Regions from separate parts of the Kitasatospora sp. NPDC059812 genome, predicted to be linked through region 3. Evidence: riboswitches for the same ligand, from Rfam matches in the RefSeq annotation. Region 3 holds a riboswitch; each other region holds the start of a gene.
What was found. A riboswitch is a leader RNA that binds a small molecule or an ion and turns the genes downstream of it on or off. The one in region 3 is predicted to bind thiamine pyrophosphate.
Positions count from the first base shown of each region.

Region 1 (3,804 bases), on a different contig from region 3:
TTGGACGAACTGGACGTCGAACGCGCGGCGAACGACGGCGCGTACCTGCGCTTCCTGCGCGAACCGCGGATGTCCGCCGGGCTCTACGCGCTCTCCCCCGGCGACACCGACCCGCAGACCGCGCACGACCAGGACGAGATCTACCAGGTGATCAGCGGCCGCGCCGAACTGACCGTCGGCGCCGAGACCGCCACGGTCGGGCGCGGCACCGTCGTCTACGTCCCGGCCGGCACCGAGCACCGCTTCCACCACGTCACCGAGGAGCTGCGGGTCCTGGTGGTGTTCTCCCCGCCCGAGGGCTGACCGTCTGCGGACCGATCGGGAACCGGCCGGGGACTGACCGTCCGCGGGCCGGCCGGGGCCGACCGTCTAGGGTCCTGGGCATGAGCAAGAGCCTGACGGAAGAACTCTGGGCGGCCATCGAGCCGGTGTACGCCGAGATCCTCGCCCACCCCTTCATCGGCGGCCTCACCGACGGCACCCTGCCGCGTGCGGCCTTCCGCCACTTCGTCGTCCAGGACTCGCACTACCTGCGCGACTACGCCCGCGCGCTCGCCGTCTGCGCCGCCAAGGCGCCCGGCGAGGAGGACGTGCGGGCCTTCGCCGACGACGCGGTCGGCGCGCTGGCCGCCGAACAGGGCATGCACGCCGAGTTCCTGACCGCCTTCGGCGGCAGCGCCGAGCAGGCCGCCGCCGAACCGGTGCTGCCCACCACCCGGGCCTACACCAGCTACCTGCTGGCCACCGTCTACGGCGGCTCCTTCGCCGAGGCCGTCGGCGCGGTGCTGCCCTGCTACTGGATCTACGCCCGGGTCGGCGAGGCGCTGCTCGCCCAGGGCTCCCCCGACCCGCTGTACGCCAAGTGGATCGCCACCTACGGCGACGAGGCGTTCCAGTCCGTCGTCCGCCGGGTGCTGGCGCTCACCGACCGTCTCGGCGAGGAGATCTCCCCGGCCGAACGGCGCCGGGTCGTCGAGCACTTCACGACCACCTCGCGCTACGAGTGGATGTTCTGGGACGCCGCCTGGCGCGGCGAGCGCTGGCCGGTCTGACCGCTGGTCGCAGGGGGTGCGGGGCCCTTTCCGGGGGTCGTCCCCGAGGCCCGTACCCGGGTCTCCCCTGGGCCCCGGGTCGGGGTGATCTAGGGGTTCTCTCCGGGCCATCGGGCCTCGTTCCGGCACTCGTGTCCCCGTACGATCGAAGTACCGAAAGCAAGCGGGATGCGGCACCGGACGGCAGCCGACCCCACGGGGAGAGAAGGAACGGTCATGGCTGAGCTCTGGAAGTCGCTGCCCTCCTGGGTGCGGAACATCGTCATCCCGGTGCTGGTCCTGGTGCTGCTCTGGAACATCGTGGGATTCGTCTTCGGTGTCGTCGGCGCCCTGCTGAGCATCATGATCAAGGTGCTGGTCGTCGCCGGTATCGCCGCCGCCGTGGTGGTCCTGGTGAAGAAGGCCGCCAAGGGCTGAGCAACCGTTCGAGGCCCGGCCCCCTGGACGGGGGGCCGGGCCTTCGGCGTTCCCGGCGCGGCGTCCGGCCGGCCGGAGGCGTGCTGGACCTGCGGCGATCGGCTCGCTACGGTGTTGGGCGTCATGTGCAGGCAACACCGCCTGCCGACGCGGGAGCTCGGAGCACCGGGCTGAGAGGGCGCTGACCGGAACGTCGACGGACGGACCGACGGCTGCGTCGACCGCAGGAACCTGACCGGGTAATGCCGGCGTAGGGAGTTTGAGGTCAGATGACCACGTTCGAAGCACAGCCGCAGCCTGCCCGCAACACCGGGAACAGCGGCACCGAGGCCGGCGGCAGCGAGGCCGGCGAGGCCGCCACCGCCACCGCCACCGCCACCGTCACCAGCGCCGGTACTGGCTACCCCACCCCGGCCTGGCGCAAGGCCTACCGCGAAGGGTCCCGGCCCGACCTGCGGGTCCCGTACCGCGAGGTGCAGCTCACCAACGGCAGGACCGTCCCGCTGTACGACACCTCCGGCCCGTACACCGACCAGGCCTACGAACCCGACGTGCGGCGCGGCCTGCCCGCCCTGCGCGACGCCTGGATCCGCCTGCGCGGCGACGTCGAGGAGTACGACGGCCGCGAGGCCCGCCCCGAGGACGACGGGATCAAGCACACCTCGCCGCGCGGCGGGAACCTGCGCAACCTGGACGCCGTCTTCCCGGGCCGCCCGCGCCGCCCCCTGCGCGGCCGCGGCGGTGCCGCCGTCACCCAACTCGCCTACGCCAAACGGGGCGTGGTCACCCCCGAGATGGAGTTCGTGGCGCTGCGCGAGGGCCTCGCCCCCGAGTACGTGCGGGCCGAGGTGGCCCGCGGCCGGGCCGTCATCCCGGTCAACGTGAACCACCCCGAGGTGGAGCCGGCGATCATCGGCACCAACTTCCTGGTGAAGATCAACGCCAACATCGGCAACTCCGCCGTCACCTCCTCGATCGAGGAGGAGGTGGAGAAGATGACCTGGGCCACCCGTTGGGGCGCCGACACCGTCATGGACCTCTCCACCGGCCGCAACATCCACACCACCCGCGAGTGGATCCTGCGCAACTCCCCCGTGCCGATCGGCACCGTGCCGCTCTACCAGGCCCTGGAGAAGGTCGACGGCAAGGCCGAGGACCTGAGCTGGGAGGTGTACCGGGACACCGTCATCGAGCAGTGCGAGCAGGGCGTCGACTACATGACCGTCCACGCCGGCGTCCTGCTCCGGTACGTCCCGCTGACCGCCCGCCGCAAGACCGGCATCGTCTCGCGCGGCGGCTCGATCATGGCCGCCTGGTGCCTGGCGCACCACCAGGAGAACTTCCTCTACAGCAACTTCGAGGAGCTCTGCGACATCCTCGCGCGCTACGACGTCACCTTCTCGCTCGGCGACGGCCTGCGCCCCGGTTCTATCGCGGACGCCAACGACGAGGCGCAGTTCGCCGAACTGCAGACCCTCGGCGAACTCGGCCGGATCGCCCGCGAGCGCGACGTCCAGGTGATGATCGAAGGCCCGGGCCACGTCCCGATGCACAAGATCAAGGAGAACATGGATCTCCAGAAGGAGATCTGCGACGAGGCGCCGTTCTACACCCTCGGCCCGCTCACCACCGACGTCGCCCCCGGCTACGACCACATCACCTCGGGCATCGGCGCCGCGATGATCGCCTGGTGGGGCACCGCGATGCTCTGCTACGTCACGCCCAAGGAGCACCTGGGCCTGCCCAACCGCGACGACGTCAAGACCGGCGTGATCACCTACAAGATCGCCGCCCACGCCGCCGACCTCGCCAAGGGCCACCCCGGCGCCCAGGACTGGGACGACGCCCTCTCCGACGCCCGCTTCGAGTTCCGCTGGGAGGACCAGTTCAACCTGGCCCTCGACCCGGAGACCGCCCGCGCCTTCCACGACGAGACCCTCCCCGCCGAACCCGCCAAGACGGCCCACTTCTGCTCCATGTGCGGCCCGAAGTTCTGCTCGATGAAGATCAGTCAGAAGATCCGCGCCGAGCACGGTGACGGTTCCAGCGCCGTGGAGACCGAGTTCGACGCCGAGGCCCTGGCGGGCATGGCGGAGAAGTCCGCCGAGTTCGCCGCCCAGGGCAACCGGGTCTACCTCCCCCTCGCCGACTGACGTCGTTCTGTCGAAGCGCTGCTCCGGGTGTCTCGCTGTTCCTGTGGCAGCGCTTCGGCATGCCTGGGCCACGGGGCTGCACGCGGGCCACCGGGGGAGTCGGTCGCCGAGCTAGTATTACGTGGTAGTGGTAATACGTGCTACTTCGGAGGTGGGAGATGCGGCTCAACAGCAAGGGGCAG
Region 1 is NZ_JBHWIO010000033.1:13,246-17,049, forward strand. Features, by position in the region: gene ACFV6D_RS18475 (cupin domain-containing protein) at 1-303, shown strand, start outside; gene tenA (thiaminase II) at 384-1,052, shown strand; gene ACFV6D_RS18485 (DUF5326 family protein) at 1,269-1,469, shown strand; TPP riboswitch at 1,609-1,743, shown strand; gene thiC (phosphomethylpyrimidine synthase ThiC) at 1,739-3,622, shown strand; gene ACFV6D_RS18495 (AbrB/MazE/SpoVT family DNA-binding domain-containing protein) at 3,781-3,804, shown strand, end outside.
Region 1: it holds a riboswitch for thiamine pyrophosphate, as region 3 does, so the genes downstream of both, thiC (phosphomethylpyrimidine synthase ThiC) here and ACFV6D_RS10095 (purine-cytosine permease family protein) in region 3, are expected to answer to the same signal.

Region 2 (3,896 bases), on a different contig from region 3:
CGCATCGCCACGGTGGTCAGCTCGGTGCCGGAGGCCAGTAGCGCCCGTTCCAGGATCTCCAGGCTGGGTGCGCCGCCGGTGCCCATGATCAGCCGGGAGCCGAAGGACGCCCCGGCGATGGTCAGCAGGTCGTCGGCCATGTCAGCCTCCCTGGACGGCGGTGAGGATCTCGATCCGGTCGCCCGTCGACAGTTCCGGGGCCGGCCACGAACTGCGCGGCACCACGGCCTCGTTGAGGGCGGCGGCGACGCCGCTGTGGGCGGTGCTGAGGGTGGCCACGACCTCCGCGAGGGTGGTCGTGGTGGACACCCGGCGGGGCTCGCCGTTGACGGTCAGCGCGATCTCGGCCGGTGCGGTCCGGGCTGGGGTGGTCTGGGCCGGTGTGGTCTCGGGTGGTGCGATCTCGGTCATGCGGAGGCCTTCGTGGTGGAGCGGTCGGGGGAGAACCGGGTGGGTGTGAACGGCTGTGCGAGCTCGGGGAGTTCGCCGGTCGCCAGGTACTCGGCGAGCAGGTCGGCGGTCACCGGGGTGAGCAGCACGCCGTTGCGGTAGTGGCCGGTGGCGGCGACCAGCCCGGGCAGCGCGGTCGGGCCCAGCAGCGGGGCGTTGTCCGGCGAGCCGGGCCGCAGCCCGGCCGAGGTCTCCAGCAGCGGGAGTTCGGTGATGCCCGGCACCAACTCGTGGGCGTCGCGCAGCAGTTCGTACACCCCGCCGGCGGTGACGGTGGTGTCGTAGCCCTGCTCCTCGGTGGTCGCGCCGATCACCAGCTCGCCGTTCTCCCGGGGCACCAGGTACAGGTGCTGCCCGCGCACCACCGCGCGGACGTTGCGGGACAGGAACGGCCGGTACGCCTCGGGGATCCGCAGCCGCAGGATCTGCCCCTTCACCGGGCGGACGGCCGGCAGCACGCCCTCCGGCAGTCCGGGCAGCCGGTGGCTGTGCGGGCCGGCCGCGAGCACCACCTGGTCGGCCCTCGGGGTCTCGCCGGTGCCGAGCCGGGCGCCGACCGCGCGGCCGCCCTCGACCAGCAGCCCGACGGCCTCGGCACGGTGGACCACGACCCCGGCGAGCTCGCAGGCGGCCACCAGGGCGGTCAGCAGCCGGCGGGGATCCACCTGGTGGTCGTCCGCGACGTGCAGGCCGCCGCGTACGCCGGGGGCGAGCATCGGCTCCAGCCTGCGGGCCTCCCGGCCGGTCAGCCAGGACGAGTCCAGGCCGAGCCGCTGGTGGAAGGCGTGCAGCTCGCGCAGTTCCTCGCGGTCGTCGGAGTCCAGCGCGACGGCGATCGTGCCGCACCGGCGGTACCCGGTGTCCAGGCCGCCGCTCGCCTCGGTGAGCTCGGCGGCGAAGTCCCCGTACCGCTGGTTGGAGGCCATGCCGAGGCGCAGCAGCGGCTCCTCCCCGTACTGCAGCTCGGTGACCGGGGCGAGCATCCCGGCCGCGACCCCGGCCGCCCCGCCGCCGGGGGAGGGGTCGACCACGACGATGTTCCGCAACCCGCGCTGCGCGGCGCGCCAGGCGACGGCGAGGCCGATGATGCCCCCGCCGATCACCAGCACATCGGCGTGGGTTTCCTCGGGCAAGCGTGACAAGGCTGCTCTTCTCCCTTCGCCGGAATGACCCGGATCAGGTTCGGACGGTCGCGGGCCGTGCCAGCCCGCCTCTCAGCCCGGTACGCCGGGCTCCCGTGATGGTGCCCCCACCATAACGCCGGGGGCGGGCCCGGCCGAAGGCCCGTATGCGGGGTGGACGGGCCGGTGGCCCCGGCAGGGCGCTGAGTACAGTGACGGGCGTGGCAGAGCTGAACGCAACGGATCAGGTGGTTGTCGTCGGGGCCGGGCTGGCCGGGGCGCAGTGCGCCCTGAAGCTGCGGCAGGGCGGCTGGCGGGGGCGGATCACGCTGGTCGGGGAGGAGCCGCACGCGCCGTACGACCGGCCGCCGCTCTCCAAGGACGTGCTGCTCGGCAAGGCCGACGCCACCACCCTGGACATCGACTACCCGCACCTGGGCATCGAGCTGCTCACCGGCCGCCGCGCCACCGGCCTCACCCCCGGCGTGCTGCACACCGGCGCCGGCGACCTCCCGTACGACGCCCTGGTGATCGCCACCGGCGCCACCCCGCGCGCCCTGCCCGGCGCCGAGCGCGCGCACCTGCTGCACACCCTGGACGACGCGCTGGCGCTGCGCGCCCTGCTGCGGCCCGGCCTGCGGCTGGTGCTGGTCGGCGCGGGCTGGATCGGCGCCGAGGTGTCCACCGCCGCCCGAGCGGCCGGCTGCGAGGTGACGGTGGTCGAGGCGGGCCCGGCGCCCGTCCCCGGCGCGCTGCCGGCCGAGGTCGGTTCGGCGATGGCCGCCTGGTACGCCGAGGCCGGTGTCGACCTGCGCTGCGGGGTCGGCGTGGCCGCCGTCGAGGCGGGCGCGGTGCTGCTCGCGGACGGCTCGCACCTGCCCGCCGACGAGGTCGTGGTCGGCGTCGGCGCCCGGCCCGCGACGGGCTGGCTGGCCGGTTCCGGTGTCGAGCTGGACGGCACCGGCGCCGTCCTGGTGGACGGGCGGCTGCGCACCGGCCTGCCCGGCGTCTTCGCGGCCGGGGACTGCGTCAGCTACCCGTCCGCCCGCTCCGGCGCCCGGCTGGCCGTCCAGCACTGGGACCACGCGTTGCAGTCCGGCGAGGCCGCGGCGGCCGCCGTCCTCGGCGCGGACGCGCCGCCGTACGACCCGGTGCCGTACTTCTGGTCGGAGCAGTTCGGCCGGATGGTCCAGTACGCCGGGCGGCACGCCGAGGGCGACGAACTGCTGTGGCGGGGCGGCCCGCAGGACGCCTCCTGGACGGTGCTCTGGCTGCGCGACGGGGTGCCGAGCGCGCTGCTGGCCGTCGACCGGCCGCGCGATCTGACCCAGGGCCGCCGGCTGATCGAGCGCGGCACCGCGCTGGACCGGGCCCGCGCGGCGGACCCCTCGGTGCCGCTGAAGTCGGCGGTCGCGGGGTAGCGGCTGGTGCGCGGGGGGCTGTGGAGGTGGCAGTCTGGTGGCGTGAGTGAGATTGAAAGCAAGATTGAAGCCCTGGTTTCCGAGTGGATGTACCTGCCCGACATCTCGGAGCAGTGGGGGGTGCGCGTCACCGAGGTGCGCGACCTGGTCCGCACCGGCGGGCTGATCGCCGTCCGGCGGGGCCCCAACAAGTCGCTGCAGGTCCCTGCGGCGTTCATCGACGGCCAGGGGCTGGTCAAGCACCTGTCCGGCACCCTGACCGTGCTGCGCGACTGCGGTTACAACGACGTGGAGATCCTGGAGTGGCTCTTCACCGAGGACCCGTCGCTGCCCGGCAGCCCGATCCAGGCGCTGCAGGAGAACCGCGGCACCGAGGTCAAGCGGCGCGCCCAGGCGATGCTGATCTGATGGCGGCGGACACGCCGCGCCGGCGGCTGGCCGACGCCCGGCTGTACCTGTGCACCGACGCCCGCCGGGAGCAGGGCGACCTCGCCCAGTTCCTGGACGCGGCGCTGGCGGGCGGGGTGGACATCGTCCAGCTCCGGGACAAGGGCCTGGAGGCCAAGCAGGAACTGGAGGCCCTGGAGGTCTTCGCGGACGCCTGCCGCCGCCACGGCAAGCTGCTGGCCGTCAACGACCGCGCCGACGTCGCGCACGCGGCCCGGCCGGACGTGCTGCACCTCGGGCAGGACGACCTGCCGGTGCCGGCCGCCCGGGCGATCCTCGGCGACGAGGTGCTGATCGGCCGGTCCTGCCACGCCGAGTCCGAGGTGGACGCGGCGGTCGCCGAGCCCGGCGTGGACTACTTCTGCACCGGCCCGGTCTGGCCGACCCCGACCAAGCCGGGCCGCCCGGCGCCGGGCCTGGGCCTGGTCTCGTACGCGGCGAAGCAGAGCACCGACCG
Region 2 is NZ_JBHWIO010000001.1:100,530-104,425, forward strand. Features, by position in the region: gene ACFV6D_RS00450 (thiazole synthase) at 1-140, opposite strand, end outside; gene thiS (sulfur carrier protein ThiS) at 142-411, opposite strand; gene thiO (glycine oxidase ThiO) at 408-1,583, opposite strand; TPP riboswitch at 1,587-1,699, opposite strand; gene ACFV6D_RS00465 (NAD(P)/FAD-dependent oxidoreductase) at 1,784-2,992, shown strand; gene ACFV6D_RS00470 (Rv2175c family DNA-binding protein) at 3,035-3,400, shown strand; gene thiE (thiamine phosphate synthase) at 3,400-3,896, shown strand, end outside.
Region 2: it holds a riboswitch for thiamine pyrophosphate, as region 3 does, so the genes downstream of both, thiO (glycine oxidase ThiO) here and ACFV6D_RS10095 (purine-cytosine permease family protein) in region 3, are expected to answer to the same signal.

Region 3 (3,896 bases):
GATCAATACGGCATCATCAATGACCGGCTCCGGTATCTGCCGGTCGCCGAGATCTCGACGCAGTCGGCGCCGTGCGACCCCGACACTCGCCGGGCCGTGCGGCACTGCCATGGTCGATGAAGTCGGCACTTCACGCGCCACCATCAACGCCACCCCCGGACCTCCTTCAGCGTATGCCGAGGGAGAGATGCCCCTTGGTAATGCGTCGGAAACGACCGCCGGACGATCCCGCGAGGACATTTCAAGCGATTGCGACCGAGGGTGGACCTGAGGTCATTCCGTGCTCACCCTGCGTCGCCCCGGTGCATGAATTCCGGCAATAACGGGCCCGGAAGGTTTGACTGCCGACCAGAACGATCAGGTTGTGTCCGGGCTTTGCGGGTGGATTTGCGGGCGGCCCGCCGCCCGACGGCGGATCACCGCCCGAGCTGCGCCAGGACCTCGGCGGGCCGGTTGGTGATGATCGCGGACACCCCGAGCTCCAGGCACAGTTCCACGTCGGCCGGTTCGTCCACGGTCCACACGTGCACCTCGTGCCCCAGCTCGCGCAGCCGCGTCACCAGCTGCGGGCGGGCCCGCACCAGGTCGATGCCCGGCCCGGCGATCCGCGCCCCGCCCGGCAGCGGGGAGCCCGGGCGCAGCCGGCCGACCAGCGGCAGGGTCCGTTCGAACAGGAACACCCGCCGGTACTCCGGCGCCGAGGCCGCCACCCGGTCCAGCCCCACCGAGGAGAAGCTCATGATCCGGGCCGAGGGGCGCTCGCCCTCCCGGCTCGCGCCGATCTTGAAGCGTTCGAGCGTCCGCAGCAGCTCGGCCTCCACCCGGCCGCGGTAGCGCACCGGGTGCTTGGTCTCGATCGCCAGGTCCACCGGGCGGCCGCAGTCCACCACCAGCTCCAGCAGCCGCTCCAGCCGCAGCACGCCGCGCAGCTCGGGGTCGGTGCTGGGGCGGCCGGTCTTCCAGGCGCCGAAGTCGTACGCCTCCAGCTCGGCCAGCGTCATCGCCGAGACGGTGCCCTGGCCGTTGGAGACCCGGCCGATCCGGCGGTCGTGCACGCAGACCAGCTCGCCGTCGGCGGTCAGCCGGACGTCGCACTCGACCGCGTCCGCGCCCTCGTCGAGCGCGCGCCGGTACGCCGCCAGGGTGTGCTCGGGCAGGGCGTGCGAGGAACCGCGGTGGGCGATCACCTGGACGGGCGGCGTGGTGCGCGCCGCCGTCGAGGACGGGTCTGTGCTGGTCACGGGCCCCACGATAGGCGGCGGAAGTGACGCGCAGGCGAAGACGGCCCCAATCCGCGGGGCCGTCTTCGGTGCCGGTCGGTCAGCTCCGCGCCGCCCTGCGGGTCAGCGGGGTGAGCGCCCAGGTGACCAGGGCCGGCACCAGGAAGGCGAACAGCGAGGCCGACGTCCACTCCTGCGGGGTGAAGTGCAGGGCGTCCTGGGCGGAGGTCCAGAAGTCCGTCCACCAGCCGGCCACCGCGGTCGGCGCGATGAACTGGTAGACCGCGAAGCCCAGCACCCACGGCAGCAGCATCAGGCGGCGCGAGGGCGCGTCGGCGGAGAGGTTCCAGCCGTACCGGCCGGCGCCGAAGAAGTAGTCCACCGCCAGCACCGCCAGCAGCGGCACGAAGACCGAGCCGATCAGGCCCAGGAAGTTGGTGTAGGTGTCGGTGAACTTGTCGATCTGCAGCGCCAGCACGGTGATCAGCAGGCCGATCCCGCCGGTCAGCACCCGGCGGTCCACCTTCGGCAGCAGGTTCTGCACCGACATCGCGGTCGAGTACACGTTGGCGAAGGACTGGTCCGTCTCGCGCAGCACCAGCACCAGCAGGAACAGCCAGCCGGCCCAGACGCCGAGGAAGGAGTCGAAGATCCTGTTCGGGTCGCCGTCGGACTGCAGCAGGGCCATCAGGCCGAGCACGTAGCACCAGACCTGGGCGATCGTGTAGCCGGAGAAGCTGCCCCAGAACGCCGAGCGCGCGGTGCGCGAGTGCCGGGTGTAGTCGGCGGCCAACGGGACGAAGGAGATCGACACCGCGATCATCGCGTCGGTGGCGCCCAGGAAGCCGTGCCAGTTGCCGGCGCCCGGGTCGGGCACCCCCTGGCGGCCCAACTGGACGGTGAAGTACACCATCGCGACGGCGACCGCACCGGCCACGAAGCGGCGCAGCACCGCGATCGAGCCCAGCGGCCAGATGGTCAGCGCGGTGGTCAGCGCGCCCGCCAGGAGCACGAACAGCCAGCGGTAGCCGTCGGTGTGGGCGACGGTCTGCGCGCCCGCCGCGATCGTCAGCAGCTCGAACACGCCCCAGCCGACGCACTGGACGATGTTCAGCACCGTCGGGACGTACGACAGCCGGGTGCCGAACAGCCCGCGCAGGTTCGCCATCGCGGGCGCACCGGTACGGGCCCCGATCAGCGCGGCCACGCCGAGCATCGCGGTGCCGACCACGGTGCCGGCCACGATCGCGGTCACCGCGGCGGCCAGCGACAGCTCGCTGCCCTTGGCGCCGAGCACGGTCGCGGCGGTGGAGAAGCCGATCAGGCTGACGCCCAGGTTCATCCAGAGCGCGAAGTGGTCCCGGAAGCGCAGCGTGCGCGGCGGCTCGGTGTCCAGTACGAGCGGTGCCTCGGCACGCTCCGGGCGGTCCAGGAGGGCGGTCGCCGTGTCGGTGGGGCCCGTGCGACCGCTGTCATCGCTGTCACCGTCGTGAGCGGTCGGGGACGGTTCGGGGAAACCCTTGGACGCGGGCGCGCCCGAAGAAGAGGATGGCGAAGCAGGCGACATGGCCGATACTCCCTACGCCGGCATTACCCGGACAGGTTCCGGCGGTCTGCGCCCCCTCGACGGTCCGCCCACGATCCCGTGGCGTACGGTCGACCAGCGCACTCTCAGCCTGGTCGGTCCAAGCTCCCGCGTGTCAGTTGTGAGCGACAGGCTAACCGGCCCGGGGGTGAACGCCAAGGCCACGGGGTGTGCGGCCCGCATCGCGGGACGTCCGGCGGAGGTGGGGGAGCCTCCGGTCGTCGGCCTGGTCGCCGGTTCGGTCGTCGGTTCGGCCGTCGAGTTGCTCGTCGGCTCGGTCGCCGGCTCGGTCGTCGGCGCAGGACAGCCTGGTCGGCGGCCCGGCTGTCGGCGGCGGCTAAGGATTCTTATGAGTTATTCAGAGGGGTCCTTACGGCAATCGAATCGGCAGTACGAAAAACTATGGTCCTTGGTTCTGTCAGCTATGGAGGTCGTTCGTGAGCACCGAGCGCGAGGTTGGGCCCACCGGGCCGCAGGGGGAGCAGCCCTCGGGCGGCCAGGCGGCGGCTGTTCCCGCTTCCGACGGCCACGCCTCGGGCGGGCACCAGCCGACACTGGCCTTCGGCCGGGTCCCCGAGCCCGCGGCCGCGCCGGCCGCCGAGGCCGCACCGGCTGAGGCCGCGCCGACCGAAGGCGCGCCGACCGATGGTGTTCCGGCCGAGGGCGGGTACCAGCCCACCGTGGCCTTCACCAAGGTCCCCGCGCCGGAGACGGCCCCGCAGGCCCCGGCCGCGCCGGTCGCCGACGCGCCGGCCGCCCCGGTCGACGCCGCCACCGGCTACATCGACGCGCCGCCGCCGGTCCTGCCGCCCGCCCCGCCGGTCCCGGCCGCGCCGGCGGCACCCGTCGCACCTGTCGCACCCGTCGCCGAGAGCCCGGCCCTGCCGCCGGGTGCCAACCCGTACGCCACCCCGGCCCACGGCGTCCCCGCCGCCGGCCCGCACGACCCGTACGGCACCCCGGCCGCCCCCGGCGCGCCCGCCGCGCACCCCGCGCCCGGCCACCACCCGTTCGGCGCCGGCCCGCCCCCCGGCGGGGGGGGGGCCCCCCCCCGCGCCGGCGGCGGGGGGCGGGGCCCGCGGGGCGCCGCC
Region 3 is NZ_JBHWIO010000013.1:134,913-138,808, forward strand. Features, by position in the region: gene ACFV6D_RS10085 (ATP-binding protein) at 1-240, opposite strand, end outside; gene ACFV6D_RS10090 (glycerophosphodiester phosphodiesterase family protein) at 417-1,241, opposite strand; gene ACFV6D_RS10095 (purine-cytosine permease family protein) at 1,321-2,787, opposite strand; TPP riboswitch at 2,780-2,927, opposite strand; partial or broken gene ACFV6D_RS10100 (hypothetical protein) at 3,243-3,896, shown strand, end outside.